3 regions of the Algoriphagus taiwanensis genome follow, and region 2 is predicted to be linked to each of the others. Evidence: riboswitches for the same ligand, from Rfam matches in the RefSeq annotation. Region 2 holds a riboswitch; each other region holds the start of a gene.
The links. Region 2 has a riboswitch for S-adenosylmethionine ahead of AAA938_RS05650 (O-acetylhomoserine aminocarboxypropyltransferase/cysteine synthase family protein). Riboswitches for the same ligand answer to the same signal wherever they lie in the genome.

Region 1: linked by a shared signal. The riboswitch ahead of AAA938_RS04980 (homocysteine S-methyltransferase family protein) and the one ahead of AAA938_RS05650 (O-acetylhomoserine aminocarboxypropyltransferase/cysteine synthase family protein) in region 2 are both predicted to bind S-adenosylmethionine.
Region 3: linked by a shared signal. The riboswitch ahead of AAA938_RS19225 (trans-sulfuration enzyme family protein) and the one ahead of AAA938_RS05650 (O-acetylhomoserine aminocarboxypropyltransferase/cysteine synthase family protein) in region 2 are both predicted to bind S-adenosylmethionine.

The regions. Positions count from the first base shown of each region.
Region 1 covers NZ_BTPE01000003.1:152,627-160,807, forward strand. The annotation lists gene AAA938_RS04960 (NAD(P)H-dependent oxidoreductase subunit E) at 1-98, shown strand, start outside; gene AAA938_RS04965 (YbjQ family protein) at 116-436, opposite strand; gene AAA938_RS04970 (PAS domain S-box protein) at 637-4,938, shown strand; gene AAA938_RS04975 (hypothetical protein) at 4,999-6,315, shown strand; SAM riboswitch class I at 6,401-6,500, shown strand; gene AAA938_RS04980 (homocysteine S-methyltransferase family protein) at 6,573-7,628, shown strand; gene metH (methionine synthase) at 7,621-8,181, shown strand, end outside.
Region 2 covers NZ_BTPE01000003.1:299,205-307,385, forward strand. The annotation lists gene truB (tRNA pseudouridine(55) synthase TruB) at 1-375, opposite strand, end outside; gene AAA938_RS05625 (DUF3098 domain-containing protein) at 414-623, opposite strand; gene AAA938_RS05630 (cell division protein FtsX) at 629-1,519, opposite strand; gene pdeM (ligase-associated DNA damage response endonuclease PdeM) at 1,560-2,258, opposite strand; gene AAA938_RS05640 (DUF2147 domain-containing protein) at 2,307-2,747, shown strand; gene AAA938_RS05645 (homoserine O-acetyltransferase family protein) at 2,750-3,808, opposite strand; gene AAA938_RS05650 (O-acetylhomoserine aminocarboxypropyltransferase/cysteine synthase family protein) at 3,821-5,125, opposite strand; SAM riboswitch class I at 5,296-5,406, opposite strand; gene AAA938_RS05655 (carbonic anhydrase) at 5,490-6,143, opposite strand; gene AAA938_RS05660 (SulP family inorganic anion transporter) at 6,140-7,681, opposite strand; gene argH (argininosuccinate lyase) at 7,781-8,181, opposite strand, start outside.
Region 3 covers NZ_BTPE01000021.1:39,002-47,182, reverse strand. The annotation lists gene AAA938_RS19245 (hypothetical protein) at 1-476, opposite strand, end outside; gene AAA938_RS19240 (ribose-phosphate pyrophosphokinase) at 839-1,765, shown strand; gene AAA938_RS19235 (50S ribosomal protein L25/general stress protein Ctc) at 1,792-2,364, shown strand; gene pth (aminoacyl-tRNA hydrolase) at 2,517-3,077, shown strand; SAM riboswitch class I at 3,139-3,243, shown strand; gene AAA938_RS19225 (trans-sulfuration enzyme family protein) at 3,337-4,503, shown strand; gene AAA938_RS19220 (GntP family permease) at 4,664-5,995, shown strand; gene AAA938_RS19215 (SDR family NAD(P)-dependent oxidoreductase) at 6,008-6,802, opposite strand; gene AAA938_RS19210 (sugar phosphate isomerase/epimerase family protein) at 6,874-7,965, opposite strand; gene AAA938_RS19205 (DUF7133 domain-containing protein) at 7,975-8,181, opposite strand, start outside.

The DNA of each region.
Region 1 (8,181 bases), 150 kb from region 2:
TGGACCATTGCAAATCAGCACCTATGGTCGTGGTGGGTGATTTCTTTTGTAAAAAAGCCACCGTTCATAAGGTGGCTGAAATAATAAAAAAGTCCTGAAGATCAGGACTTGTTGTTTAAAGCTTGGAGACTTTTACGGCAGTGCCACTGACAGTGACCATGAGCATTCCTTCTCGTATGGTTTCATAGTCGAGGTCAATTCCCACGACAGCATTGGCCCCAAATGCCCTTGCCTGCATTTCCATCTCTACCATGGCTGTTCCTTTTGCTTCTCGGAGAACCTGTTCGTAAGCGGAAGATCTGCCTCCGACGATATCAGTGATGCTGGCAAAGAAGTCTTTGAAGATGTTGGCTCCAATGATAGTCTCTCCGGTGACTACTCCGAGGTATTGTTCGATTTGATATCCTTCCAGGCTTGGTGTGGTTGAAATAATCATAAAATTGAATTTTAAGAGTTGATTAATGTATTAGCTGGTTCAATTGCCTAAAAATAGGTTTAATGCTCCGGAAATTCATGAAATAAATCATTCTTTATGATTAGAAATAAATGACAAAAACATATTAGTTTTCCCTCAATTCTCTTTAGACTAGGGATTGGAAATTTGGAAATGACTAAAGAAAAGATCCGATTTAACCTATGATTTCATTCCAGCAATTTGATATTTCTGATTTTCTGAATGAACTGGATGAACCCGTAATGCTTCTGGACGCTGAGGAGATCTTGTATTTTAATACATTCTTTCTTAAGCATTACCAGCCGTTAAATGAAAACTGGAAATCTTATTTCAGCTCTCCTGAAATAGGAAAGGAGTTGGATCATTTTTTCCAAACTGGAAAGAAAACAGAAGCTAAATTCTCCTCTCGTTTACTTGCCAAAGGGGGGGGAGACCAATCCATCGAGTGGTCTTTTTACTCTTTACCCTCTTCCTACACCTCTCATTTCCTCATTGCAAAAGGTTTAGCCAAGCCTGAGAGAAGCGATGGGCAACAGGACCAAATCCTGAACTCCTCGAGAAGGGCGGATTTCATGCAGAGTATTCTCAATAATAGCTATGACCTCATAGCTATCTTGGATGAGAAGGGAAAGTACAAATTCATCAGTGATTCGGTTTCTGAGAAGTTGGGCTTTCCTCCCGAAAGCATTCTGGGAAATAGTTATCTGGACTGGATCGAAAAGGGCTCCATCGAAATGGTCAAGGGTAGTTTTGAGGAAGTGCTTAAATCCAAAGACAAAGAGGTGCCAATTGATTTCTGGGTTCGGCTGCCCAGTGGAAAACGGGTTTATCTGGAAAGTTTTGCAAAGAATTTATTGGACCATCCCGACATTCAAGGGATTATGTTCAGTTCCAGAGATATCACCGAGTTTATCGAAACTGAGCGTTCGCTGACCCGAAGGTTTGATATTGAAAACCTCATCAATCAGATTTCGTCCCAAATGATCAGCGCCAATCTGACGGATCTGGAAGAGCAGCTTGATTTGTCTTTAGAAAAGTTTGGGCAGTTTTTTAACGCCCAACAGGCGGAGGTAGTCATTATCAACAAGGAAACCAAGGAGCTGGAAATTATCAGTTCTTGGACTTCATCTACAGAGAATAAGTCCATAACAGCAGGCCCGAGGTACTTTTCTTTGCTCAATTCGGTCAAAGCTGACCTTGAAAACGGAAAGGTCAAACTATCTGCTCTTCCCTCCACTTCATCCAAGCGGGGAGTCAAAGATCAGGTAGAAATCATTTTCATACCTCTTCTCTCTGAGGAGAAGTTGTTGGGATTGGTTCAGTTTGAAATAGAGAATCCCTCATTTCCAATTCTGGAAAAAGAAATACAGGTCCTAAGACAGCTTGGTGACATCATAGCCGGTGCCTATCTGGGGAATCTGATACTCAGAAAGCTGGAAAGAAACGAAAACCTGCTTGCTTCCACGGAAGTTTTGTCCAAATCGGGCTCATGGAGATACAGTGCATTTAGGGACAAGTTTTTTTTCTCCGCCGGTTTTTCTCAGCTATTGGAAATTGGGGATAAATCCCAATATGTCGATGCAGCTTTTTTGCTGTATAAAATAGACAAACCCTTCAGAGAGCGATTTATCCAAGATCTAAAAAAAGCCTCTGCTCAGCTTACGCAGTGCTCAGGGGAATTTACCATCACCAAAGCAGGAAGCTCGGTTCGGTATTTTCATTATGAAATCGTCGGCAAAAAAGAGTATTTGTCCCAAGGACTTGAGGTGTATGGTTTTTGCAGTGATATCACCCAAAAGAGAATCTCCGATAATAACCTGAGACTTCAGTCTCAAATTTTGGCCCAAGTGGTCGACCCCATTATGGTGGTCAATGAGGATTTGGAGGTAATTTATCTCAACGAGGCTGCAATCCAATTATGCTGCCCTGAGACATCCAGATCATTTAAGGGCAGAATCGAAGACCTGATTGATTTTGGATGGGATAGCGGCGAAAGGCTCATTGACTTCATTAAGAATCTGAATGTGGGAGAGGTCTGGAAAACAGAGCGGCATTTGGCTACTGTCCATACTTCCCGATCACCTTTTGAAGTCTCTGCTAGGGCTATTCATGCAGAAAGTGAGGAGAAAATAGGCTATTCTCTGATTTTCAGAAATCTCGAAGAGAAATATAAATCCGAACAAATTGCACAACGAGCCCGGTTGATTGTGGAAAACAGTCCGGCGGTTTTGTTTCGGGTAAATCCCTCAAAGAATTACAAAATCAAATATATCTCTCAGAATATCAGTCGGTTTGGATACAATGCTGAGGAGTTGATTGAGCAGGGAGTCTCCTTCCTGGATTTGATATACCCAGAGGATTTGGAAACTCTGCTAGCCAAGGCAAATGTGGTCAAAGGAGATATGCAGGGTCTGGCCTTTTCTGGAGAATACCGAATCGTAAAACCGGATGGAAGTTTAGTGTGGGTTGAAGACCGTACCTCGGAAGTTTACGATGAGTTGGGAAAAGTCTATCTCCATGAGGGATTGTTTCAGGATATTTCAGACAGAAAGAACTTTGAGATGGTTCAGGAGCAGCGAGACCGTCAGTACCGTATGCTCGCCTCCAATATTCCCGATACCAATATTTTCCTCTTGGACAAGAATAGGAGATATATCCTGGCCGAAGGAACCAATTTTGAAAAGTGGGGGCTGAAGAAAGAAGATTTTGAAGGGAAATATCTTAAGGATTTCCAGCTCACTGAGTATGAGCAAGTCAATGAAATCTTAAATCGCGTATACGAAAATCAGGAAATCGTCGAGTCCGAATTTTTCCTCAAAGACCGATATTATCAGCGGATTATCAGACCTATTGTGGAGAATGGGCAGGTAGAGTTTGCGCTCAGTATCGTAAGGGATATTCACTCAGAATATCAGGCCAAAGTCAATCTCAAGCAGTCTGAAGAAAAGTACAGAAGACTGGTGGAAGAGTCTACCGAAATCATTTTTTCACTATCTGAAGCTTACCTTCTGCATTATGTGTCACCAAATGTTAAGCAGTTTTTGGGCTATGATTCTGAGGAAGTGATCGGAAGGAGCATCTTCGAGTTCATCCACCTGGATGACTTGGATGTGTTCCAAAAGATGATCAGCGAGACTCAGGATTTTCTTGCCAAAAACCAGTTTTTGGAATTCAGACTCCGGCACAAAAACGGAGAGTACAGGGTATTCAATTCCAATGGAAAACTGATCGAAGACAAGCAGGGCATCCATCGGTACTATACTGGAGTGGCAAGGGATATTTCCAAGCTGAAAGAGGCTCAGAAGGAGCTTTTGATTGCTAAGGAAAAGGCTGAACTCGCTTCTCAGGCCAAATCCCAATTCCTCTCTGTGATGAGTCATGAAATCCGGACCCCGATGAATGCAGTCATTGGTCTCGCCCATTTTCTCATGGAAGAAGACCCAAGGCCGGATCAATTGGAGAATTTGAAAACGCTTCAGTTCTCGGCTGAGAACCTGATGGCCTTGATCAATGACATTCTTGATTACAACAAGATAGATTCCGGAAAAGTAGAATTGGAAAAGGCACCTTTTGAAATCCGCAACATGGTGCACCGAATAGTCCACTCGCACAGCTTTTTGGCTAATGATAAGGGCCTGAAGATTTATTGTGAAGTGGATGAGTCTATTCCTCAAGTGATCTATGGCGATGCCTTGAGGCTGGGACAGGTAATGAACAATCTGGTATCCAATGCCATCAAGTTTACTGAAAAAGGCTTTGTGAGAATTCAGATTTCCAGAGAATTTGTTCAGGGAAATTTGACTGAAATCAAGTTTTCCTTTGAAGACACTGGAATAGGCATACCCAAGGAAAAAGTAAAAACGATCTTTGAAGCTTTCACTCAGGCATCTTCAAGTACCAGCCGCAAATATGGAGGTACTGGATTGGGATTGGCTATTGTGAAACGCTTGGTGGAACTTTTCGGAGGGGAAATTGAGGTTCATGCCAGATCCGGAGGGGGAAGTATTTTCGAATTCACTCTTCCGTTTGAGTTTGACGATGAGAAAGCCAAGTCAATGGAAAAGACGCTGATTCAAAATCAACGATCTCTCCATAATGCATCAATTTTGGTGGCAGAGGACAACTCAGTGAATCAGATTTTAATTAGAAAATTCCTTACCAAGTGGAATACAGGAAGCTGGGTCATTGCGTCGGATGGAAAAGAAGCTCTGGAAGCCTATGAAAAGGGAGATTTTGATCTGGTATTGCTGGATCTGCAGATGCCCGAATTGGATGGCTTTGAAGTAGCAAATACCATCAGGGGACTGAATGACGAAAGGAAGTCAAAGGTTCCGATTTTGGCTTTGACTGCAGCCTCCATCAACGAAATTAAAGATGAACTGGCTGCTGCGGGTTTTAATGATTTTATCCCCAAGCCATTTTCCCCGGAGGGGCTTTATGATAAAATTTTCAAGTATCTGAATACAAAAGAAAGTATTGAATGATGGGTTTAGCATTAATTTTGCCTTTCAGCAGGCTGATTTAAATCTTGACCTTCCTGTTTCATGTCTACCTACCTTAGGTTTTTTCTTACTTTTCTGTTGATTGGTTTTTCTGGGACCTTATTTTCCCAGCAATTGATCAATAAGCGGCCTACATTTTATGCATACACGGGGTTTTCCGGCGCAAATCTTACCCAATTCAATCAAATGCTAAAAGACAGGGGGCTGTCTTCTCTGAGAAACAGATATTCCAGCTTGGGACTTGGCTATCAGGCTCGAATCAATGATTTCGTCCTGGGGTTTGATCTAGGCCAACACACCGGAAAAGCAAGTCAGCTTGATGATATGGAAATCCGATATCGGACGACGAGGGCACTTTTCAATGTGGGGTATTCAATGACCGAGGAGGGTAGATTTCAATTGATTCATTATTTGGGTTTAGGATTCGGATTCATGAATTTTCAAATGCTCCCCGCAGAATTGGACCGAAACCTTGAGCTTTTCCTCCAAGAACCTCAGCAAGGCTTTATTTTGAGGAAAAACAACATTCATGAAGGCACTTCTCAGTTTGGAAATTTCTTGACAGAGATAGGTTTTCAATTAAGTTATGATTTTCCTATTCCCGGAAGAAAAGAAGCCCTGCAAGTCATGGCTAGAGGAGGATATTCTTTTAGTCCATTTGAAAATTCCTGGAATATGAATGGCATTGCATTCGACAATGCTCAATCCGGTGCTTTTATCCGTGTTGGAGCGGGGATTTCCCTTCCTGATCGAAATTTCTTTTACAAGGATGCCTCTATTGGTATTTCTCTGGTGAGGGGAATTCATTTTACCCGTCCTGATGAATTGAATACCTATCTTGAATCGTTTGACTATCAGCCTTTAGAAGGAAAGCCTTCTAATTGGGGCTTGCGGATTTTGGGAGAAACAGAGGGTCTTCTTTATGGAGTTGATGTCTTTAATCTGGCGATGAGTGGACAAGCAAGCAATTTCCAAGATCACATCTTGAACAGTTTGCGCGTCTATGCAAACGGAGGCTTGAAGCTTATCCAGTACGGCAATTTTGCATTCGGATTTTTGGGAGGTTTAGGCTATGGGAATCTACGGTATACGCTTAGTGAAGTGAATAAGCCGGACTTTCCTGAGCTTTTCGAACAGCGGTATTTTGATGGATACTTGAGGAGTTCGGGAGTAATGGTCAAACCCGAGGCGTTTTTTGAATACGGCCTTCCAATGACCAAGCGTAAACTTTTTGATCTGGTATTTACTGCGTCGGCAGGATATGAATTGGCTTTTCCAGGCTACCAGTTAGGTGAGATTTCTATGAATAAATATATGTCTGGCAGCTATTTGCTTTTTGGAATTGGGGTAAGGCCTTGATTAAAAAGTAAACGAGGATCTACTTTTATCTAAGTTTTACTTCCTTCAGTTGATTGTATTTCATTTTTTGCTGTTATTTTTGTCCAGCTTATCGAGAAAGACCGAGGGAAGGGCCCTACGACGTCTTAGCAACCTGATAACAAGGTGCTAACTCCCATTCCGGATATGCCGGAAGAAGATGAGCGGAAAAGAATACCTCTCCGTACTTTTCTCCGTGTTTTGCTCGATTAGCTTTTTGATTTGAAGAAAATATCACCATGCAAAACCGAACCGAAGCCCTTTTACAAGCAATAGAAAAGCGAATCCTAATTCTGGACGGTGCTATGGGCACGATGATTCAGCGCTACAAGCTGGATGAAAATGACTTTAGAACTCCTGAACTGTCAAATCATCCTAAGCCATTGAAAGGGAATAATGATCTCCTTTCTCTGAGCAGACCGGATATTATTAAAGCTATACATGCTGAATATTTAGAAGCTGGGGCAGATGTCATCGAAACCAATACTTTCTCCGGAACTACCATTGCGCAGGAAGATTATGCACTTCCTCATTTGGCCTATACGATCAATTATGAATCAGCCAAAATCGCAAGAGAAGTAGCAGATGAATTTACAGCCAAAGACCCTTCCAAGCCCCGATTTGTAGCCGGTGCAATGGGACCTACCAACAGAACTGCCTCTATTTCACCGGATGTCAATGATCCTGGCTATCGGGCGATTACCTTTGACCAATTGGCTGAAGCCTATGCAGAGCAAGTGAGAGGTCTTCTTGATGGTGGGGCGGATATCATCTTGATCGAGACTATTTTTGATACACTCAATGCCAAGGCTGCTCTCTATGCGGTGCAAGAGGTATACGAGGAAAGAAATATTCCTTTGGATCCCCGAGAAGGAGGCATTCCGATTATGATTTCCGGAACCATTACCGATGCTTCTGGTCGGACGCTCTCCGGTCAGACTACAGAGGCATTTTTGATTTCTGTTTCCCACGTTCCCTTGCTTTCTGTAGGTTTGAATTGTGCCTTGGGAGCAAAGGAATTGAGACCTTATTTGAAAGTGCTTTCCCAAAAAGCCCCTTTCTACGTTTCAGCCTATCCCAATGCAGGACTACCTAATGAGTTTGGAGCCTATGATCAGGGCGCCAATGAAATGGCGGATCAAGTCAGAGAGTTTTTGAAGGAGGGAATGCTGAATATTTTGGGAGGCTGCTGTGGTACTACTCCGGATCATATCCGAGCACTGGCCAAAATGGCTTCGGAATTTCAGCCAAGAAAAATTGAAGAAGAACTTGAGGAGGAGGAAAGCAATGCCTAAGCAGAACTACATGAAATTGTCGGGTTTGGAGCCTTTGGTTTTTACCCCGAATATCAACTTTGTCAATATCGGAGAGCGGACCAATGTCACCGGTTCCAAAAAGTTTGCCCGACTCATCCTGAATGGGAAATACGATGAAGGCCTGGACATAGCTCTCGATCAGGTAAGAGGTGGTGCCCAGGTCTTGGACGTGTGCATGGATGAGGGAATGCTAGATGGAGAGTATGCCATGACCCGATTTCTGAATCTGATTGCTTCCGAACCGGAAATCAGCCGCATTCCCATTATGATTGACAGCTCCAAGTGGAGCATTATTCTAGCAGGCTTGAAGTGTGTGCAGGGCAAAGGAATCGTCAATTCGATTTCTCTGAAAAATGGAGAAGAGGAATATATTCAGCAAGCCAAAACCATCAAGAAGTTTGGGGCGGCGGTGGTGGTTATGGCTTTTGACGAGAAAGGTCAGGCAGATACTTACGAAAGAAGAATTCAAATCTGCGAACGAAGCTATCGAATTCTGGTAGATCAAGTACACTTTAATCCTCAGGACATCATT
Region 2 (8,181 bases):
AATGGCCGAATGCATGGGAGGTACCTGAAAAATATCACCTGTCAGCTTGGAAACAGCCTCCTCTACTTGAGCCAAAGTAAGATGACTTGGATCAGCTACAGAAATAACAGGCTTCTCCAGATCAAAAGACTCAGTAGTGGCCCCCAGGACAAAGGTGCCTGTGTATTCCTTTTCCTGCCCCATAAACGTTTCGATCTGCTTGGTCATTTTTCCCGCGCAGACAATCAACAGTCCGGTGGCAAGAGGGTCAAGCGTGCCTGCATGTCCGACTTTCTTGATTCGGAGGGCATTTCGGAGTTTTTTGACAACGTCAAAAGAAGTCCACTCCAGAGGTTTATTGATGAGAAATACTTCGCCGTAGGCTTCTTGTTGCATGAAATTGAAATTGGATTCCCAAAGGAAAGGAGAGGAACTCAGTTTTTCTCCGACTTGGCAAAAATGGCATAAAACTCAAAAATGAATCCAGCCAAGGTAACGATAGGCCCTAAAGTCAAGCCCAAAAACCCATTACCGTGGGGTTCGGAGTCCATACCGATAATGACAAAACCTAAAACGATCAATGCCAACCCAATTAGCATTAGCCGATAATTTTTCTTTTCGAAAGGAAACGGTTGGTTATTCATAAGGATCAGTAGAGTTCGTCCAAGGACATGTTTAAGTATTTATTTACTGCACGCAGCGTGCTGAAAAGGGATAAAATCCCTCCAATGATAATCAATGCCCCAAAAAGCAAAAAGAGCAGGTATTCATTTTGGAGAAGGGCAAAGCCTTCGATATTGGATTTGGCGTAGGAGATCAAAGCAAATAGAATTCCCGAAGAAACAGCGCCTGCAAGCATCCCAAACACCCAAGCGCGTATCAAAAAGGGCTTTCTGATAAAACCCCTTGTGGCCCCAACCAATTGCATGGAGCGAATGAGGAATCTTTGAGAAAACAAAGCCAAGCGGATGGTATTATTAATCAACATAGCAACGGTGATTATCAAAATCGCGATAAATGCCGACATGACAATACTCACTTTGATCAGGTTTTTGTTAATGTAATCGACCAAATCCGTCATGTAAGACACTTCAAATACGCCGGGAATGCTTTCCAATTCCTTGGCAATCACCTCCAGCTGTTCGGATGTCTGAAACTCCTCAGCTATCCCGATTACATAGCTGTCTCTGAGAGGGTTGTCTTCCAGAAATTTGGTAAAATCTTCTCCTGTACTTTCGATAAAAATCTCAGCAGCTTCCTCATCGGAGATAAACTTCATGCTCAGCGAGTCTTCTTTGACCAGGACAAAAGGCCTCCCTGAAATGTCAGAGCGAATCTGTCCCAATTCTTCGGAGGAAAGATTTTTGTCCAAAAAAACCTGCACCTCGATATTTTCTCTGATCAATCGGCTTAGGGTCCTGGCCTGAATCAAAATGACGCCAAAGAGACCGACGATGAAAAGGGAAAGTGTGGTGCTGAAAAGTACACTTCCAAACTTGAAGTAGCCTAAAGTCTTTTTTTGTTTGCTTGGTGAGGTCATTGCGGATAATTCAGGTCAAAAATAGAAAAGCCGATGGGATTTAACCAATCGCTGTGCCAGAAAGGATAGGGATTACTTTTTCCTGAACTACACCCCATACTGCATGTCCAAGTTCAGGTTTGACCAGTGCCAGACCGGTAAAATTGCCGAAAGCAGGCATTATCAGCGTTTTACCATCAAAGTGGAAGCAGGGTATCCGCACATGCTGCCGTGCTTTTCCCCGAAGCAAAATACCCGGATGGATATGTCCGCAAATATTTACCCCTTCTTTTTCCACCTTACTCATTGGTTCATGAGATAAAATCAAATTTCCAAGTTTAAAGGTCTCTTGATGAACCTGAAGAGGCGTATTGGAATAGAAGGCTAGGGGAAGCACATCATGATTGCCTTTGACTAGATGAAATTGAACCCTTGGAAAATTTACCATAAACTGCATCAATACTTCCCACTGACCATTCCAGTCACTGTGAAACAGATCCCCCAAGAAAAAGAGATCGGTGGGATTCCACTTTTGGATGAGCGATTCGATCACTTCCAAATCGGTGAAATGGATAGGTTCGGGAATAGGGATTCCTGACTTTCGAAAGTGTGCAGCTTTTCCAAAATGCAAATCGGCAATCAAAATTGCACGATGGTCATTTATCCAAATTGCCTTCTCTTTAAGCAATTGCAACTCGGTTTTTAAAAATTGAATGGTCTGAAATCCAGAAGTGTTAGTTATTTTTTCCGTTTTCATCATAACAATTCCAAAGGTATCCGTATTATTCGATATGAAATCTTAAAGAATATGAAAATGCGACAATTCACTTCTTTGTTTTTGGTACTCTTTGTTTTCCTTGTTGGAAATGCTCTCGGCCAAACAGAAAATGCCATTTTGGGAGTCTGGTACAATACCGAAAAGGATGCAAAAGTACAGATTGAAAAAAAGGGAGATGCCTATTTTGGAAAGATTATTTGGCTAAGGGAACCCATCCGAGATGGAAAGCCTGTGGTGGATTCCAATAATTCCGACAGCAAACTTCAGAGCCGACCTATCCTTGGAATGACCATTTTGGAGGGATTGAAATATTCTGGAGGAGCCTGGAAAAACGGAAAAATCTATGACCCCAAATCAGGAAATACCTATTCCTGTGAATTGAAATTAACCAACAAAGGGCTTCTGGAAGTCAAAGGTTACATGGGCTTTTCTTTCATCGGAAGAACCGTGGAGTGGAGTAAGGCCGAATAAAATCAGGCCTTCTCCGATTGCTTATAAAATGAAGCCAAAATCTCACTCAATTGCCCAAATTCAATCAAGAAAGCGTCATGCCCCGCAGTGGAGTTGATTTCTTGATACTGGCCTCTCTGAGATTTTTGAGCAATAAACTGAGATTCTTCAGGTAAAAAAAGCAAGTCGGTATTGACCCCAACGGCCAATACCCTTGCTTTTATACTTTGCAGTGCTGCCTCGACACCTCCTCGACCTCTTCCCAAATCCTGACTGTCCATCGCCTTGGTTAAAATCCAATAGGAGAGGGCATTAAACCGATTGGCTAACTTTTGACCTTGGTACCGGAGATAGGAAGCCGCTCGAAAACCATTCAATTTTTCCTCAGCATCCGTTTGTTTTTTCTTCAAATCATCCGGATGCCTGTAACTCAACATGGCAATTGCCCTAGCTGCCTCAAGTCCTTTTTTGCCAGCCTCGGGTATCAAAGATCCCCATGTGGGATCAGATTCAATGGCCATTCTTTGAGCCTCATTGAAACCAATCACCCATGGGCTGGTTTTGGCAGTGGAAGCTAGAATCACCACATTTTCCAGCTTTTCACCTAAAGCCACTGCCCACTCAAGGGCTACCTGACCACCGAGTGAGCCTCCGATCAAGGTGTGGATTTTGTCAAACTGAAGGTACTTTCTCAGCCTTTCCAAACTGGCAGCTAGGTCTCTAGGAGTCACTTGGGGAAAATCGTAGTAATAGGCATTTCCCGTTTCAAGATTTGTACTTAGCGGATTGGTGGATCCGTAATTACTTCCAAGAAGATTGACACAGATGATAAAATGCGAAGAGGGATCAAAGAATTTGCCCTCTCCGATGAGCCCTTCCCACCATTCGGCAGCATGAGAGTTGCCTGTCAAAGCATGGACAACCCATACTACATTGGATTTATTCTCATTGAGTTTGCCATAAGTGGTATAAGCTAAATCAAATGATCTAATAACTTGTCCGGATTCGAGGACAAGAGGCTCATCGCTGTGGAAGGTGTAATCAATCATTGTCAAATCCTCAGAAGTAAGGAGGAGATCCATCGAAATATTTAATTATAATTTGTCAAAAGCCTGCTGAAGGTCAGCTTTGATATCCTCAATATGCTCAATGCCCAAGGAGAGTCTCAGCAAAGTAGGCGTCACACCGGCAGCTATTTGCTCTTCATCGCTAAGCTGCTGATGGGTGGTGGCTGAAGGCTGGATGATCAGTGTTTTGGCGTCACCTACATTGGCCAAGTGGGAGATAAGCTCCAGATTATTGATAAAAGAAGAGGTGGACTCCTTGTCTCCTTTTAATTCAAAACTCAAAACTCCTCCAAACCCATTTTTAAGATATTTTTTGGCTAAAGTGTGGTAAGGCGAGGAGGGGAGTCCGGGGTAATTTACTTTGGAAACCTGGGGATGAGATTCCAGCCAGGAAGCAATGGCCAAAGCATTCTCCACGGTTCTTTGTACACGTAAAGACAAAGTTTCTATACCTTGAAGCAGCATGAAGGAATTGAATGGACTGATGGCTGGTCCAAAATCCCTTAAGCCTTCCACCCGAGCTCGGATAGCAAAAGCAATATTGGGAAGGCCTAATGGATTGTTTTCTCCAAAAACCTCCCAAAAATTCAAGCCATGATAGCCTTCGGACGGCTCAGAAAATTGAGGGAACTTTCCATTTCCCCAATTGAAATTGCCGGCATCGACGATAATTCCGCCGATAGAAGTACCATGTCCTCCGATCCACTTGGTAGCAGACGAGGTCACGATATTCGCTCCATGCTCGATAGGTCGGAATAAATACCCTCCAGCACCAAACGTATTGTCTACAATCAGTGGGATGTCATGTTTTTTCGCCAGGGCAGCGATAGCTTCAAAATCAGGTATGTTGAATTCCGGATTTCCTATGGTTTCAAGATAGATGGCTTTAGTCTTTGCGTCGATCAGTTTTTCAAAAGCTTCCGGAGAATCACCTTTGGCAAATCTGGCTTCTATACCGATTCGCTTAAAGGCGACTTTGAATTGGTTGTATGTGCCTCCATAAAGAAAAGAGGTGGAGACGAAGTTTTCTCCGGCTTGAAGGATATTGTTCAAAGCCAAAAACTGAGCTGCCTGACCAGAACTTGTAGCGACAGCAGCCACACCGCCTTCCAAGGCTGCGATTCTTTTTTCAAAGACATCCGTAGTGGGATTCATGATTCGGGTGTAAATATTTCCGAATTCCTTTAGGCCAAAGAGGTTGGCTCCATGTTCCGCACTGTTGAAGGTATACGAAGTGGTCTGGTAGATGGGAACTGCCCGTGAATTGGTAGTCGGGTCAGGTGCTTGTCCAGCATGAAGCTGAAGGGTTTCAAATCGATAGTTACTAGACATGGTTTATAGGATTAAAGGGTTAAAAGACAAGGAAAAGAATTGGCAGATGAATTAACACCAAAGCCAATTGGAACTGAAGGCAAAGCCAAAAGGGATTCGGATCTTTCCAAAAAGGAAAAGCTGCTTAGCCGAAAGTAATAGAGGGAGGAGTATTTGTTCATGCCGCAAGGAATTTATAGTTCCGAAGAAGACCCTCTTCTCCGGCAGGAATGGGCACCTTTCCACTTTGGAAGGTTGCCAGAGGGTCGTAGAGCCTGTCTCTCGCCTCTTCTTTATAAATCCCCGCACAAAAAGTGAAAGGATGCAACAAATTAAGCTGGGCTTTTTGACAATCCCAAAAATTAATCTCTAAATCAACGAAAAATCACAAAATCGTATTCAATTGGTCATCCGAATAGCGGAAGATCGGATGTACATTTTCCAAATCTGGGGTGATTTTGACCAATTCTTTCACTTTTCCATCTTCCAAACCATAAGCCCATCCATACACATGGGGTGCCTTTCTCTCCTTCCAAGCTTTTTGAATTATAGAGGTCTTGATCAGATCCTGACACTGCTCAATGACATTCAGTTCGACCAATCGGTTGACTTGTGCTTTGTGATCAGAAATAGCCTCTATTTCTTCCTGATAAAGCTTGTAAACTTCTTTGATATTTCTCAACCACTTATTGATCAATCCATAAGAATGATGGGAAATAGCGGCCTCAACACCACCACACCCATAGTGCCCGCAAATGATCACGTGCTCCACCTTTAGGACTTCCACTGCATACTGGAGCACAGACAGGAGGTTTAAGTCAGTATGGACGACCATATTGGCGATATTCCTATGGACAAATACTTCACCGGGATCAGTACCCGTGATCTCATTTGCAGGAACTCGACTATCAGAACACCCTATCCATAAGAATTTTGGTTTTTGCTGATTGGCAAGACGCTTGAAAAAATCTTTGTCTGTTTGGATTTTCTCTTCAGACCAAGCTTTGTTTTGAAGAAGAAGTTTTTCGTAAGGATTCATAGGGATTTGGAAAGATGATAGTGATAGCCCTCGATGGTAATTTCTATGTTTTTGGAAGGACAGGATTGAATAAAATCATCCAGCACTTCCTTGATGTCATTGTCAATAAATTGAGCCTTATGCGCATTCAGGATGACTTTTCCTCCTTCGGGTATTTCTGCTAGTTTTTTTAGGAGAAAAGGCTTGTTGAGAAAAGAAACGTCCTTTTGAAGTTTGAGCAGATAATTGCCGTTGTGTTCGGTGATAGTGATGGCTCTTTGAAAGTTGGTCTTTACCACGAAAAAAAGTCCAAATACCATCCCAATACCAATTCCAACCAACAAATCGGTAAATAGAATAGCCAAAACCGTTACCATGAAAGGAATAAACTGATTCCAGCCTTTTTCATAAACTTCTACGAAAATTGAGGGCTTAGCCAACTTGTATCCAACTACAAATAGCACGGCAGCCAAGCAGCTTAGCGGGATTTTATTCAAAATTCCGGGAATTGATAACACCAAAATCAAAAGAAGAAAGCCGTGAAGAATTGCGGAGAGCTTTGTCCTCGCTCCAGAGGTGATATTGGCTGAGCTCCTCACAATGACAGCAGTGATCGGAAGGCCTCCGATAAAGCCCGAAAGGGAATTACCCACGCCTTGTGCGATCAATTCCCTATTGGTAGGGGTGATTCGCTTCTGAGGATCCATTTTGTCCGCAGCATCAATGCTCAGTAAAGTCTCAATACTTCCCACCACAGCAATGGTAACGGCAACAATCCAAAATTCCGCCCTCATGAAAAGTCCGAAATCCGGAAAAGTAAGCAAGCTTGATAACTCACCTATAGAGCTTACCTGCGGAATATTTACCAAATGCTCGCCATCCAGCTTCCAATCCGGCTTCCAAATTCCATAGGTTTCATTGATAAACAGCCCAATTATCACTGCCCAAAGGGCGCCAGGAATAATTCCAAAGTATCGGTGATTTTTGATTTTGGGGTTTTCAAACAAAATCAAAATGAATAGAGCAATCAAAACAATAGGAATGGCTCCGGGGCTGTGGTATTGAATAGCATAACCAATCTCAGTGATTGTATTGTGCTGATCGGCCTGAAGAAAAGCTTCATCTCCCATCGTATCCTTGTCATAGCCCAAAGCATGAGGAATCTGCTTTAATATCAAAATTAGACCGATAGCAGTTAGCATTCCTTTGATAACTGAATGCGGGAAAAAATAGCCCAGAACACCAGCCCGAAACACTCCCAACAAAATCTGTATCAGCCCAGCGACGACTACAGCCGCAAGGAAGAGTTCAAAAGTACCCAAAGTGGCTATGGAATCCAAAACGATTACGGTAAGCCCTGCTGCAGGACCACTTACACTTACCCCAGAACCCGAAATTGCCCCAACTACTATTCCTCCGATAATTCCGGCAATCAGTCCTGAAATAGAGGGGGCACCACTGGCTATGGCTATTCCCAAACAAAGCGGCAATGCCACTAAAAAGACTACTAAACTGGCTTTTAGATCACTTTTTAAATTGGTCCTAAAAATAGAGGTCATATAAGAGGAAATAGCTGCTTTTTTAATTTTTTATAAATATAAGACATGATAAAAATAAATATTTCTTATTAATTGAAAGCAAGCCTTCCTCGTCCAGACCTATTTTTTGATGAGTCTATCCAAGCTTTTTTTGATTTTTTCAAAGTCAAAAGATTTCACTTGATTCTTCATTTGACCCCGGATTTCCTCCAAACACAAGTTTCCAATACTTCCCTCGTGGGTATGGTTGATTTGACTTTGATCAGGATTAAAGTCATCGGCTTCGATAGCCAAGCCTACTTTCTTGTAGGCATCCCGAAAGGGTACTCCCTGAAGTACCAAATCATTGACGACTTCTACCGAAAACAAGTGTTTGAAAAACCGATCTTGGAGAATGTTCTGCTTTATTTGAATGGATTCAAGCATAAACACAGTCATTTTCAGACAGTCTCTTAAAGAAGCTATCCCAGGGAAAATCTCCTCCTTTAGCAACTGCAAATCTCTGTGATATCCTGTGCTCA
Region 3 (8,181 bases), on a different contig from region 2:
GCATCTCCTCTGTTTGATGCTCTTGACCAAGTTTCAAAAGCCATTCTATTGTCAAAAAAGAAGATTCCGTCCTGATTGATGACCCTTTTTGGATTTAAAAAATCACCTCCGTTGTATTCAAAATCAACAATTAAATTTTTTCCGTTTTCAACCTCGATCACCCGAGAATAAATCGAGGATAAAGAACCTGGAAGATAATTAATCCCTTCTTCTGGAAATTCTATACTGCACTTGTGAACCCTAGAAGGCTCCAACCATTTTCCCACAAAGTCCGAAGTAAATACATTTTCAGCACCTTGATAGGTCACCCGAGACCTTCCTGATCCAATTGGCTCATACGTTAAATCTCCAAAAAACATCTTGTGAAAACTATCACCTCCGTATTGTTCTAGAGAATTAGAATTGGCAGGCAAAGGGACTTTAGGCGAAATTTCAGCCGATGGAGTGACAATACGCTCTTCTTTCTGTCCAATCAAGGTCGCTGCTGTAAGAGGCAGGACATCTTCCTTGGATAAATCCGAATCCTTGGAGTCTGAATTTGACTTGTCGTTTTTCTTTACAAACTCCTCCCCATTTATCAATAGACTTTTTATTTGAATGGGAGAAGAATCATCTGATTCTATCTTAATTGAAATGTTTAAATTTGGCTCTTTCATAAAAAATCAGTTAAAAATCTCTTAATCAAAAGTAATTAAAAATCAACAAGCTGAAATCCAACAGCTTCTTTTATTTGGCCAATGAAACCATTTTTTGATTTTCTCTCCAGCCTTCTCCCCCTTCCTTCAAAAATCATTACTTTTGTCTACCAATCAACTCCTCCACCAACCCGAATTCTCCTATGTCAGAGGTAAAAATATTTGCCGGATCAAGCAGCGAAAAACTAGCAGAAAAAATTGCCAAGAGTTACGGAAAAAAGCTGGGTGACCTCACCCTCTCCAAGTTTAGCGATGGTGAAATGTCACCGAGTTTTGACGAATCGATCCGTGGCTGTACCGTATTCATTATCCAAAGTACCAATGCTCCCAGCGACAATATTCTTGAGCTTTGCCTCATGATTGATGCTGCCAAAAGAGCCAGCGCATACAAGGTCTGTGCAGTTATCCCCTACTTTGGATACGCCCGTCAGGATAGAAAGGACCGCCCGAGAGTTTCCATTGCTGCAAAATTAATTGCCAATATGCTCACCTCTGCCGGCGCAGACCGAATCATGACTTGCGACCTTCACGCTGGACAAATTCAGGGATTTTTTGACATACCATTGGATCATTTGAATGGATCAGCTATATTTGCGCCCTATTTGAGCACGCTTAGGCTCAATGATATGATTTTTGCAGCCCCTGATGTAGGAGGCGTGGCAAGAGCCCGATCATATGCCAAGCACTTTGAAGTAGAAATGGTCGTCTGTGATAAGCACAGAAAAAGAGCCAACGAGATCGCCTCCATGCAGGTGATCGGGGATGTGGAAGGAAAAGACGTAATTCTTGTCGATGATTTGGTTGATACCGCAGGCACGCTCTGCAAAGCTGCCCAAATCATCAAGGAAAAAGGAGCCAATTCGGTAAGAGCCATCGTAACACATGGAGTACTTTCAGGAAAGGCTCATGAAAACATCGAAAATTCCGTTTTGGAGGAATTGGTCATCACCGACACCATTGCACTAAAGCGACCTTCTCCTAAAATCCGGGTTCTAACTGTAGCCGAACTGTTTGGAAAAGCCATCCACGCAGTCACAGGACATACTTCAATCAGCTCTCTATTTATCTGAGAAACCAATTTTAAATACAAATACATATGAAAACACTAGAGATTATAGGGTTTAAAAGAGCAAATCTCGACAGTGCCTCTTTGAATGAGATCAGAGATACCGGCAGTGTACCCTGCGTGGTTTACGGCCCAGGTATTCCTGAGCAAATTCACTTTCATGCCCCTGCTATCCTTTTCAGGGACTTGATCTACACTCCAGACGTTCACCTAGTAGAATTGAACATAGAAGGAACAATCGTGAAGGCGGTTTTGAAAGAAGCTCAATTCCATCCAGTAAGTGAAGTATTGCTTCATGCTGACTTCATGGCTTTCACCAACGACAAGCCAATCAAATTTGAGATTCCTGTAAAAATCACCGGTAGCTCTCCAGGTATTGCAAAAGGTGGTAAACTGGAATTCAAAACCAGAAAATTGAAAGTAAAAGGATTGGCTCAAAACCTTCCTGATTTTATCGAGGCCGATATCTCCAGCTTGGACTTGGGTAAATCTTTCAAAGTAGGTGAATTGACTCCTGAAGGATACGAAATCCTAACCTCTCCAAATGTCTCCATCGTGACTATCGGTATTCCGAGAGCACTCAGAGGCAAAAAGGCAGAGTAATTCTGACTTGGCATTCATTCAAATCCTGCTCTTTACCGGGCAGGATTTTTTATTTTTGATCCTTTAAAGCCTAACTCCAGGCTTAAAAATTCATTCAATCTGATTGTGAAAAAGCTGTCCTGGAGTTCCTGACAGCGACAATATAAAAGAGCATGAAGTACTTAATCATTGGTTTGGGTAACATAGGTCCTGAGTACGAGCTGACCAGACACAATATCGGATTCCTTACCCTTGACCGCTTGGCAGATAAAGAAGGAGCGACATGGAAAAGTGACAGACTTGCCTTCAAAACCGAGATCAAACATAAAGGTCGAACACTACACCTGATCAAGCCCACCACTTACATGAATCTAAGTGGAAAAGCAGTCAATTACTGGATGAAAGAATTGAATGTAACCAAGGAAAACATCTTGGTACTGGTAGATGATGTGGCGATTCCCTTTGGAAAACTTCGGATGAGAGGAAAAGGAAGCTCAGCAGGACACAATGGGTTAAAGAATATAGAAGCCCTCCTAGGGGGTCAGGACTATCCTCGCCTTCGTATGGGAATCGGTGACGATTTCCCCAAAGGAAGACAAGTTGAGTATGTTTTGGGACGATTTACACCGAAGGAGTTTGAAGAGCTACCTGAAATGATGGACCGGGCTATTTCCATGATTCAGAGATTTTGCACGGTAGGTATCGCCCAAACCATGACCCAATTCAATGACTGATTGCATGGGAGATTTGGAAATCCCCATTTCTCCCTTTTTCTTTGCATCACTTCAGGTGACTGATTTATAAAGAAGAGGCGAGAGACTAGGCTCATTGACCCTCTGGCAACCATCTTCAGCCAAGGAGAAAGGTGCCAAGTCCTACCCTCAGCGGGAACTATAAATTGGCGGAATATTCTACCCCTCTTTCTGGTTCAGGTTCTGCTCAGGGAAATTCTTTTTTCATCCCTGAAGCTCATCTCTATCAATGCACAATGCCATGAGCCATTTTGAAACAGATTCCATTCGAATCCAAAGCCGAACCAACGAAAAGGAACACTCCTCGCCTATTTTCCTGACTTCCAGCTTCACCTTTGACTCAGCTGAAGAGGCTCGGGCCATGTTTGCCGACGAAATTCAGGGGAATATCTACTCTCGCTATGCCAATCCGAATTCCGCAGACTTGATCGAAAAAGTATGCGCTGCCGAAGGTACGGAAGATGGAATCGCCACTGCTTCAGGGATGGCCGCCATGTTTGGAAGTATCGCTTCTTTATTGCAGCAAGGCGACCATATTTTGGCTTCCCGTTCGCTGTTTGGTTCCACCCATCAATTGCTGACGCGAGTATTTCCAAAATGGGGAATCACCTCCACCTACGGAGATATTTCCGATTATCAAAACTGGGGAAAGCTGGTCCAGCCCAATACTAAAATGCTTTTTATCGAAACTCCGTCCAATCCGGGCTTGGAAATCATCGATCTGGAATGGGCAGGAAAGTTTGCTCAAGCTCACGGGCTGATTTTGGTGGTGGACAATTGTTTCGCTACCCCCTACCTTCAGCAGCCCGCCAAATGGGGAGCACATATCGTTACCCATAGTGCAACCAAATACATTGACGGACAAGGCAGAGTTTTGGGAGGTTTGATTTTGGGAAAAAGAGAGCTCATCAAAGAAGTGCAGTTTTTCACCCGACATACGGGCCCCTCTATTTCCCCATTCAATGCCTGGATCTTAGCCAAAAGCATGGAAACCTTAGCCGTGAGAATGGACCGTCATTGTGAAAATGCTCTTAGAATCGCTAAATATTTTGAGGGAAGCAGTCAATTGGAAGCTGTCAAATATCCATTCCTTCCTTCTCATCCTCAGCATGATCTGGCTAAAAAACAAATGAAGGCAGGGGGAGGAATAATCACCCTTTCCCTGAAAGGCGGGGTAAGTCGGGCCCAAAGATTCATCGATCAGCTCCAAATGATCTCTGTCACTGCCAACCTGGGAGACAGCCGTAGCATCATCACCCATCCTGCTTCCACTACTCACAGCAAACTTTCCGCAGAGGAGCGTGCCAAAGTGGGAATTTCAGATGGCTTGATCCGACTTTCGGTAGGATTGGAACATTCTGACGACATCATCCTAGACGTAGAGCGCGCTCTGGAAAGATCCAAATAAGGAGTTTGACAGATCAAAAGCCGGCTGGACATCTGCTCAGCCGGCTTTCTATTTTCAACTTTTCCACTGGAGGGGATGCTTTTCCCTGATTTTTCTTTAATTTTTTGGATTCACTTTTTCCACCATTGGAAAAAAACAGACTCCAACCTTTGAACCCAAGATGCTCACACTCCTGATTATTCTGGTCGCCCTGACCCTGATTTTAGTCGCTATCATCAAGTTTGACATTCATCCATTTTTAGCTCTGTTTGTAGGAGCAATCATTTATGGATTAATGATGGGGATGGAACCCGAATTGATCATCAAGTCGATTTCAGATGGGTTTGGAGGTGTGCTGGGAAGCGTGGGATTGCTGATCTTATTGGGGGTGATTTTGGGTACTTTTTTGGAAAAAACAGGAGGAGCCATGGTCATTGCCGAGAAAGTACTTCGCTGGGTTGGTGAAAAATCCGTCAATCTATCCCTGATGCTTAGCAGTTGGATTCTTTCTATTCCGGTATTTGGTGACAGCACCATCATTATGATGAACCCCATTGCCAAATCTCTTTCGGCGAAAAGCACCCTCTCCTATGCTGCCACTATTGTGGCTGTTTCCCTAGGAGCTATGGCCAGCCACTCTTTGGTACCCCCTACTCCCGGCCCCATAGCTACGGCGGGAATTTTGGGAGCTGATTTGGGGCAGGTCATATTCTACGGCGGGTTAGTTTCCTTGATTACCCTTATCCCTTTGCTCTTCTTCGTCCAGAAGTGGGTATCAAAAATCCCTCTGAGACCTGTGATTGTAGCCAATGAGAAAACCATAGCCAAGTCTGACCGACCCAGTTTCTTCTCTTCCTTATTGCCTGTACTTATCCCTTTGACGTTGATTATTCTTGCCTCTATCGCCAATTATCCTTCCAAACCGATGGGAGAAGGCGCAGTGATTAAGGCTATTCAATTTTTGGGAACTCCGGTAATTGCCCTGCTTATTGGCGCCGTTTTATCCTTTACCCTTCCAAAAAAATTTGACCGGAAGCTTCTTTCTGCCTCAGGATGGGTGGGAGAAGCAATTTTACTCTCGGCACCCGTGATTTTAATTACCGGGGCCGGGGCAGTATTCGGGAAAATGCTTCAGAATTCTGGAGTAGGTGATTTGGTCACCTCGACGATGAGTGATGCCAATTGGGGCATATTCCTTCCTTTCCTGATTGCATTCGGATTGAAAACGGCCCAAGGCTCCACTACCGTGGCCATGATTACCACAGCATCTATTGTCGCTCCGATTTTAGGACCTCTTGGATTGGACAGTGAAACCATGAAAGTATTCACCTGCGTGGCAATTGGCGCCGGGGCTTTGGGAATTTCTCATGCCAATGACAGCGGTTTTTGGGTAGTCACACAGCTTTCTGGGATGACTACCAAACAGGGAAACCTATCTCACAGCTTGGGAACCTTCATTGCTGGTGTCACGGCTATCATCACGGTTTACCTTCTCACTTTGATTGTTGGGTAGAAAAATCTGGAATTACCTCGCAGTCCAGCCTCCGTCTACTGTGACCATCGACCCAACCATATAGGTAGCAGCATCGGATGCCAGAAAAATCGCTGCTCCCTGAATCTCCTGTAGCTTTCCCCATCGACCAAGTGCTGTTGCTCCTACGACAAATTTCTTTCCTTCCTCTGTATCGGCAATCGGCAAATTCATTTCTGTAAGGAATGGCCCCGGGCAAATCGCATTCACGGTAATATTCCAAGGAGCCAGCTCCAATCCCAAACCACGGGTCATCTGAACCACCGCACCCTTACTCGCCGTGTAGGGAGTTCGATTAGCTAAACCAACCAGCCCTAAAGTGCTCGCCAGGTTGATTATGGAACCCTTTCCTTGTTTCTTCATCTGAGGAATCACCGCCTTGCAAGCCAGCCAAGTTCCCGTCACGTTGACATTCATCACCTGATCAAACTCTGACTGACTCAGCTCATCTATAGAACCTCTGATGTTTATACCCGCGGAATTGACCAGAATATCGATTTTTCCAAAAGACTCCATGGCAAAGGCTGCCATTGCTTCCATCCCTTTCCGGTCAGTCACATCTGCTGCAAAAGTCAGGGCTTTTACCCCGTACTTTTCACTAATCTCTGCTGCCGCTTCTTGACCGTCCTTGGCATTTCTACTGACTAGAAGTACATCGGCTCCAGCAGAAGCCAATCCAGCAGCCATAGCTAATCCCAGGCCTTTAGTACCACCCGTAAGGATAGCTGCTTTGCCTTGAAGAGAAAAAAGTGAAAGACCCGGAAGTTGTGAGAAATCTAGAGTTGCCATGATGGTGGATTTATGGAGTGAATAAGATTCTGTTTTTAATTGACTGGTTGTTTTTTGGGAAGAAAAGGAAATCACAAAAGCTCTTTTCCGGCATAATTCAGGCAGGAAACCACATGTTTTTCTTCTAGGGCCAGTCGCTCTTCCCCAGAAAGTCCCCTGACTTCAGGTAAAGATCCTTCAAAGGATTGATCCCTTACCATTCTGAGAATTTTAGCAAGCTGCTTGGCTTTTTCTTCAGGAAATGTGATCCAATAGTCTTCTTCCAGGCAGGGGATTTCCAAAGGATCCCGAGTGATCATTTCCAGGCTAAAAGTGACTTGAGGATTGTATTTTCGGCAAAGGTCAACCGCTTCTTTGAGGTCAACTATTCCTTTGCCCAGCTCGACTTCTGAGAGAAGAAAACCCTTTTCATAAGATTTCACTCCCATATCTTTCACATGAGTGGAAAAGGCAAAAGGGGCCAAAGTTCGAATCACCTCCATGGGTTCTTCCAATAGAGAAACATTGTTTCCGAAATCCAGAGTGACTCCTACCCATTCACTTCCCAAGTTCTGGATCAGCCGGGCCAATTCCTCAGCTTGCCAATCCTTGTGATTTTCTATTGCCAGCCTGACTTGGTGTTTTTTCACTATCGGTTCCGCCCATTGAATCGATTGGACCGATCTTTCTTTGAATGCCTCCCAATCTTCCTCTGATTTGAAATTTTCATACCTCCTCCCGCTTAGGCACACCGTTCTCAATACCTGTGCACCGGCTTCCTTGGCTAGGACTACATCTTTTTCAAACCGAACCAAGTCCGATTCATCTTTTGGCAGGCTGATGCTCCCCTCAAGATACATCCCCAACTTTTCTCTTTCTTCTCTGACTTTCTTGACAAAATCCTCTGCCCAACCTCCAACAGTAGTCTGAATGCCCGCAGCCCCAAGGGAATGGCAATGCTTCATTAAATCCAAGGCATCCTTGAAACCCGGGTAGCGTTCGCTGGAGATTTTCCCTCCATACCTCATCCCATAAGAATGAACTACCACACCCATGGATACACCTTTCAGACTTTCCGGGAGAGCAGAAAACGGCCAAGCCAATAAAGCACCCGCCATTGCGGATTTTTGTAAAAATTCTCTTCTGCTAGAAATTGAATGAAATGTGCTGGGCGTTTTCTTCATGGAGAAGGGCTAAGGTTTGGATGCAGAAGTAAGCTTTTCCATGTGGGCATTGAGCTCGGATGCGGACCAAGGATAAACTCTTCCCTGATTCAATACTCGAGTACTGCCCACAGTCCTACCGCTCACTGCGGGGGCTTGATTGCCCCATTCATTCCGAATATAAGTAAGAATTGCCGCTATGCTTCTATCATCCATAGTAGAATGTGAAGGCATCAC